3 regions of the Serratia proteamaculans genome follow, and region 3 is predicted to be linked to each of the others. Evidence: predicted binding sites of a transcription regulator. Region 3 holds the regulator's gene; each other region holds the start of a gene.
The links. The regulator PurR, encoded in region 3, represses purine synthesis genes. The targets are predictions, from matches to a motif close to CANGCAAACGTTTGCNTG.

Region 1 (2,208 bases), 1.7 Mb from region 3:
CGAGGATCAGGATGCTTTTTATGTCTGTACGTTTTGGCATTTTTACTGCTCCTGATTATTTGGCGTTAGAACGGTAAGTCTCGATCAGTTCGATAAAGTGATCGAACAGCGGCGCGGCATCGTGTGGGCCCGGGCTGGCTTCAGGGTGCCCCTGGAAGCTGAACGCAGCCTTGTCGGTGCGGTGAATGCCCTGCACCGTGTGGTCAAACAAGGATTTGTGCGTTACGCGCAGTTCTGCCGGCAGGTTGTTTTCATCCACGGCAAAACCGTGGTTCTGCGCGGTGATCATGACGCAGTCTTTATCCAGATCTTTTACCGGGTGGTTACCGCCGTGGTGGCCGAGCTTCATCTTCACGGTTTTCGCGCCGCTGGCCAGTGCCAGCAACTGGTGGCCGAGGCAGATGCCAAATACCGGAATGTCGGTTTCCAGGAACTGTTTGATGGCGGTAATGGCGTAATCACAAGGCTCCGGGTCACCCGGGCCGTTGGACAGGAAAATGCCGTCCGGACTCATCTTCAATACTTCATCTGCCGGGGTCTGCGCCGGCACTACCGTCAGGCGGCAGCCGCGATCCACCAGCATGCGCAGGATGTTGCGCTTGGCGCCAAAGTCGTAGGCCACCACGTGGAACGGCAGCTCGGAGGCCGCTTTGGCTTCCGGCAGTTCGCCTTCAAGCGTCCAGCTACCTTGCTGCCAGCTGTATGCTTCCTGAGTGGTTACTTCTTTCGCCAGGTCCATGCCTTTCAGGCCCGGGAAACCTTTGGCCTTCGCCAATGCCAGGGCAGCATCCGGTGTGTCAGCGGCGATGATGCAGCCGTTCTGTGCACCCTTTTCACGCAGCAGACGGGTCAGCTTGCGGGTATCAATATCGGCAATCGCCACGATGTTGTGACGCTTCAGGTAGTCAGACAGGCCTTCTTCGTTGCGGTAGTTGCTGGCAATCAGTGGGAGGTCGCGAATGACGAGGCCTTGGGCGTGTACAGCGGAGGATTCTTCGTCAGCAGCATTGGTGCCGACATTGCCGATATGAGGATAAGTAAGAGTAACGATCTGGCGGGAGTAGGAAGGATCAGTGAGGATTTCTTGATAACCGGTCATCGACGTATTGAAGACCACTTCCCCCACTGCCGTACCCTCTGCCCCGATGGCCCGACCGTGGAATTGGGTTCCGTCTTCGAGAACCAATAGCGCTGACTTAATCAAAACACCCTCCAAGGAATAATCAATCACAATATTTGCATATTAATTCAGATATCGCGATCTAAATCAATGCAAAAACCGCCTTCAAGGTCAATTTTTGGCAAATTGGGCGCATTTTAATGATGAGAGCTCCGCTTGTCTACCCAAAGCGCCATTTTTTCTCTTATTTTTGCACTTCTCAACGTTTAATAGGGTTAGCAGCCACAAAAACACCGCTAAACTCGGGTTGGTAAACGGTTGCGGGGAGGAATGACAAAAAAGCGCAATGATAAAGGCAAAATCCCGGGCTAAAAACATCATTGTTTGAGATTAACGGCAAAAAAATCAAATTAAACACATAAAAACAAGCATTACACTATAAAATAAATGCATCATCATCATTTTAAGCGTTAAAAAAAAGGACAATAAAATTATTGTCCGTTAATCATAGCATTATGATCAATACAACCACATCACGATGGTATATAAATCAATTATAACTGGTCAAGATTGAGCACATCCCGCATATCAAATAGCCCTTTATCACGCTTATACAGCCATGATGCCGCGCGCACCGCTCCACTGGCGAAAGTCATGCGGCTGGAGGCTTTATGGGTAATCTCTACCCGCTCGCCGATGTCGGCAAACATGGCGGTGTGCTCCCCGACGATATCGCCGGCACGAATAGTGGCAAAGCCAATACTCTTCGGATCGCGCTCACCGGTATAACCTTCGCGCGCATACACCGCACACTCTTTAAGATCGCGTCCCAGTGCACCGGCAATCGCCTCGCCCATCGCCAACGCCGTGCCCGAAGGGGCATCCACTTTATGGCGGTGATGCGCTTCAATAATCTCGATATCGGTATAGTCGCCCATCACTTGAGCGGCTTTTTCCAACAGTTTCAGCACCAGATTGACGCCGACGCTGAAGTTGGCGGCGAAGACGATACCAATCTGCTGCCCGGCGGCACGGATGGCCTCTTTGCCGGCATCATCAAAGCCGGTGGTGCCAATCACCATGGCTTT
Region 2 (2,208 bases), 2.5 Mb from region 3:
AACCTTCATCGGAGGTAGCCCATGGCTACGCAAATTTTTGTTAACCTGCCGGTGGGCGATCTGCCCGCATCGGTGGCGTTTTTCACCCAGTTGGGCTTTAGCTTCAACCCACAGTTTACCGATGACACCGCCGCCTGCATGGTGGTCAGCGACAGTATCTATGTGATGCTGCTGACCCACGACAAATTCAAAATGTTCACCCCGAATCCGATTAGCGACGCCAGGAAGGCGACCGAGGTTTTGCTGTGCCTGTCGCAGCCCGATCGGGCCGCGGTGGACGCTCTGGTGCGCAAGGCGATCGCCGCCGGGGGCAACACCTATAACCAGCCACAAGATTACGGCTTTATGTACGGCCACGGTTTCCAGGATTTGGACGGTCATATCTGGGAACTGATGTACATGGATGAAAAAGCTGCACAGGCTCAGTAACCCTTTTGCCCTCCGTTCGGGGGGCTTTCCCATCAGATTTACCTATGTGACAAATACCGTCTTTTCGATAATGATGGATCCCAATACTTTTCTGCATAAATTGCCGCGATCTTTGGTTGATCAGAGGGTATATAAGGCTGGATAATCGTTTGCCTTGAATAAACCACCGCAAATCACCCGCATCACGCATTGAGAGTTAATCGTTTGCCTTTGTGAGCGCCGCCAGTTGGCGACGTGAGTAAAGTACCGGAAAGCAAACGATACCCTACAAAACAGGCGTGAGCGGAATAACAAGCCTTTGAAACGGGCTGGCAATGAAACACAGGGGACAGCAACATGTCGAATTCTCAAGCGAATAACGCCGTTAAACCAAAAGGCGGGCTTGATGGCTATTTTAATATTTCTGCGCGTGGCAGCAGCGTGCGTCAGGAAGTGGTGGCAGGGTTAACCACCTTCCTGGCGATGGTTTACTCGGTGATCGTGGTGCCGAGCATGCTGGGCAAGGCCGGTTTCCCGCCAACGGCGGTGTTTGTTGCCACCTGTCTGGTCGCCGGTCTGGGCTCGCTGCTGATGGGATTATGGGCGAATTTGCCGATGGCCATCGGCTGTGCGATTTCACTGACGGCTTTCACCGCCTTTAGCCTGGTGCTGGGCCAACACATCAGCATTCCGGTGGCGTTGGGCGCGGTATTCCTGATGGGCGTGCTGTTTACCATTATCTCGATAACCGGCATCCGCGCCTGGATCCTGCGTAATCTGCCGATGGGCGTGGCGCACGGTACCGGCATTGGTATCGGTCTGTTCCTGTTGCTGATCGCCGCTAACGGCGTGGGCCTGGTGGTGAAGAACCCACTGGATGGCCTGCCGGTGGCACTGGGCGCCTTCACTTCATTCCCGGTGGTGATGACGCTGCTCGGGCTGGCGGTGATTTTTGGTCTGGAGAAACTGCGCGTGCCGGGCGGTATCCTGTTGGTGATTATCGCCATTTCGGTAATTGGCCTGGTGTTTGACCCCGCGGTGAAATATCAGGGTCTGTTTGCCATGCCAAGCCTGGCGGATGCCAACGGCCATTCGCTGATCTTCAGCCTGGATATCATGGGGGCATTGCAGCCGGTAGTATTGCCGAGCGTGCTGGCGCTGGTGATGACGGCAGTATTTGACGCCACCGGCACCATCCGCGCGGTGGCCGGTCAGGCCAACCTGCTGGATAAAGACGGGCAGATCATCAACGGCGGCAAAGCGCTGACTTCGGACTCCCTGAGCAGCATTTTCTCCGGCCTGGTGGGCGCCGCCCCGGCGGCGGTGTATATCGAATCTGCCGCAGGGACTGCCGCAGGCGGTAAAACCGGCCTGACTGCGACCGTGGTCGGTCTGTTGTTCCTGATGATCCTGTTCCTGTCACCGTTATCTTATCTGGTGCCGATTTACGCGACCGCACCGGCGCTGATGTATGTGGGCCTGCTGATGCTGAGCAACGTCACCAAGCTGGACTTCAACGACTTTGTTGATGCGATGTCCGGCCTGCTGTGCGCGGTGTTTATCGTACTGACCTGTAATATCGTCACCGGCATCATGCTGGGCTTTAGCTCACTGGTGATTGGCCGTATCTTCTCCGGTGAATGGCGTCGGTTGAATATCGGCACCGTGCTGATCGCCGTAGCCCTGGTGGCGTTCTATGCCGGCGGTTGGGCAATCTAATCGGTTTGTCGTTTCCCCCGTCGCTTCGGCGGGGGATGTTTTATCCCCATTTCTGCTTCAGATAAGTCTCCTTCTGCCGAT
Region 3 (2,208 bases):
GCGGCGCAGGAATTGCACCGTGTACCCTCGGCGATAAGTTATACCGTGCGACAACTGGAGCAATGGCTGGCGGTACCGCTGTTTGAGCGCCGTCATCGCGACGTGGAGCTGACCCCGGCCGGCGTGTTGTTTGTTCAGGATGCGCGCATTGTCATCAAAAAAATGCTCGACACCCGTCGACAGTGTCAGCAGGTGGCTAACGGCTGGCGTGGCCAGTTGAAAATTGCCGTGGACATCATTGTTAAACCTCAGCGCTGTCGCCAACTGGTGCTGGATTTTTACCGCCATTTCCCCGACGTTGAACTGATGGTGCAACCGGAGGTGTTTAACGGTGTGTGGGATGCGCTGGTGGATGGGCGTGCCGATATGGCGATTGGGGCGACGCGGGCAGTGCCGGTCGGCGGCGGGTATGCTTTTCGCGATATGGGGGATATGCGCTGGTTGTGCGTGGTCAGCCCGCAGCATCCGCTGGCGGCGCTGGAAGGGCTGCTGAACGACGATCAGCTTCGGCCTTTCCCATCGCTGTGTCTGGAAGATACCTCACGCAACCTGCCCAAACGAGTCACCTGGACGCTGGACAACCAACGGCGGTTGGTGGCGCCGGACTGGGCCTCGGCGTTGGATTGCCTGTGTGCAGGCCTGTGCGTCGGCATGATGCCTGCGCATCAGGCATTGCCGTTGGTGCAGCGCGGGGAACTGGTGGCGTTGCAGTTGCAACAGCCGTTTCCGGCCAGCCCTTGTTGCCTGACCTGGCAGCAGAATACGCCATCACCGGCGATGGCCTGGCTGTTGGACTACCTGGGGGACAGTGAAACCTTGAATCAGGAATGGTTAAGCGAAGTGACGCCGGAAACCGCAGAGGCTTCCGGCGCTAACGACTAGCGGCGGTAATCGATGAAAGGGCCGTCAGCGACCGAGCGGCGCTCAACCAGCTTGGGATGCACTTCAATCACCTGCGACTCTTCGCGCTTGCTGATGATACGGTCCAGCAACATGGTGAATGCCATCTCACCCAAACGCTCTTTCGGTTGATGAATGGTGGTCAGCGCCGGGGTGAAATAGCGGGCGTTACGTACGTTATCGTAGCCAATCACCGAGATGTCCTGCGGTACGCGCAGCCCAAGTTCATCGGCGGCGCAGATCGCACCCATCGCCATGATATCGCCACCGCAGAATACCGCGGTCGGGCGATGCTTCTGCGACAATATCTGGTGCATGGCCTTGTAGCCGGATTCTGGCTCAAAGTCACCCTGGACAATCCATTCGTCGCGAACTTCGATATTGGCTTCTTCCATGGCCTTTAAAAAGCCCTGATGGCGGCCGCCACCGGTATTACGCGCCAACTGACCCGGAATGGCGCCGATATCACGGTGGCCGCGCTCGATCAGATAACGCCCGGCCAAATAGCCACCTTCGAAGGCATTATCGATAATGGTATCGGTAAAATCACCGCGCGCGGTACCCCAGTCCATCACCATCATTGGGATGTTGCGATAGTCTTCCAGCATGCCGAGCAATTGGTCCGGGTATTCCGAACACATGACCAGCAGACCATCGACGCGTTTTTGTGCCAACATCGCCAGATAGGCACGCTGTTTGTCCAGATTGTTGTGCGAGTTACACAGGATCAGCGTATAGCCTTTGCTGTAGCAACTGTTTTCCACCGCCTCGATCACTTCGGCAAAGTAGGGGGCTTCGCTGGAGGTCGCCAGCAAACCAATCGATTTGGTGTGATTGACCTTCAGGCTACGCGCCACGGCGCTGGGTGAATAGTGCAGCTCTTTAATCGCGGCAGCCACGGCCGTTTTTGTCTCTTCGGCGACGAAACGAGTCTTATTGATGACGTGCGAAACGGTGGTGGTGGAAACGCCAGCGCGTTTGGCCACATCTTTAATCGTTGCCATGTAAAGAATGACTCCTGAACTCACATGTTGCAGCATGTAAGTGTGATGTTAATCGTTTGCCTGCGTAGATCCTTCTCCAAAGAAGCGAAAACTGAGTTTTTAGTGTGTTGAAGTCGTCAGCGCTTGGTCAGGAGGGGCATTTTGCCGGTACACAGTTGTGAACTGCGAATTTTGTCCCATATTGAACAAAAGGGGAAGAGGTAATCGATATAATAAACCGGGAAATGATAACAAGATTTTATTGGCTAACTGTGTGAAAATGGTTTGACGCATTAATTGTGTGCCTTTTACCCTTGGGAAACCC

Region 1: the regulator PurR is predicted to act here: its motif matches at 1,428-1,445, upstream of carA (glutamine-hydrolyzing carbamoyl-phosphate synthase small subunit).
Region 2: the regulator PurR is predicted to act here: its motif matches at 623-640, upstream of QOT07_RS22620 (NCS2 family permease).

What each region holds. Positions count from the first base shown of each region.
Region 1 covers NZ_OX461105.1:705,393-707,600, reverse strand. Annotated here, with positions in the region: gene carB (carbamoyl-phosphate synthase large subunit) at 1-40, opposite strand, end outside; gene carA (glutamine-hydrolyzing carbamoyl-phosphate synthase small subunit) at 56-1,204, opposite strand; gene dapB (4-hydroxy-tetrahydrodipicolinate reductase) at 1,675-2,208, opposite strand, start outside.
Region 2 covers NZ_OX461105.1:4,868,142-4,870,349, reverse strand. Annotated here, with positions in the region: gene QOT07_RS22625 (VOC family protein) at 22-429, shown strand; gene QOT07_RS22620 (NCS2 family permease) at 766-2,127, shown strand.
Region 3 covers NZ_OX461105.1:2,377,490-2,379,697, forward strand. Annotated here, with positions in the region: gene punR (DNA-binding transcriptional activator PunR) at 1-882, shown strand, start outside; gene purR (HTH-type transcriptional repressor PurR) at 879-1,904, opposite strand.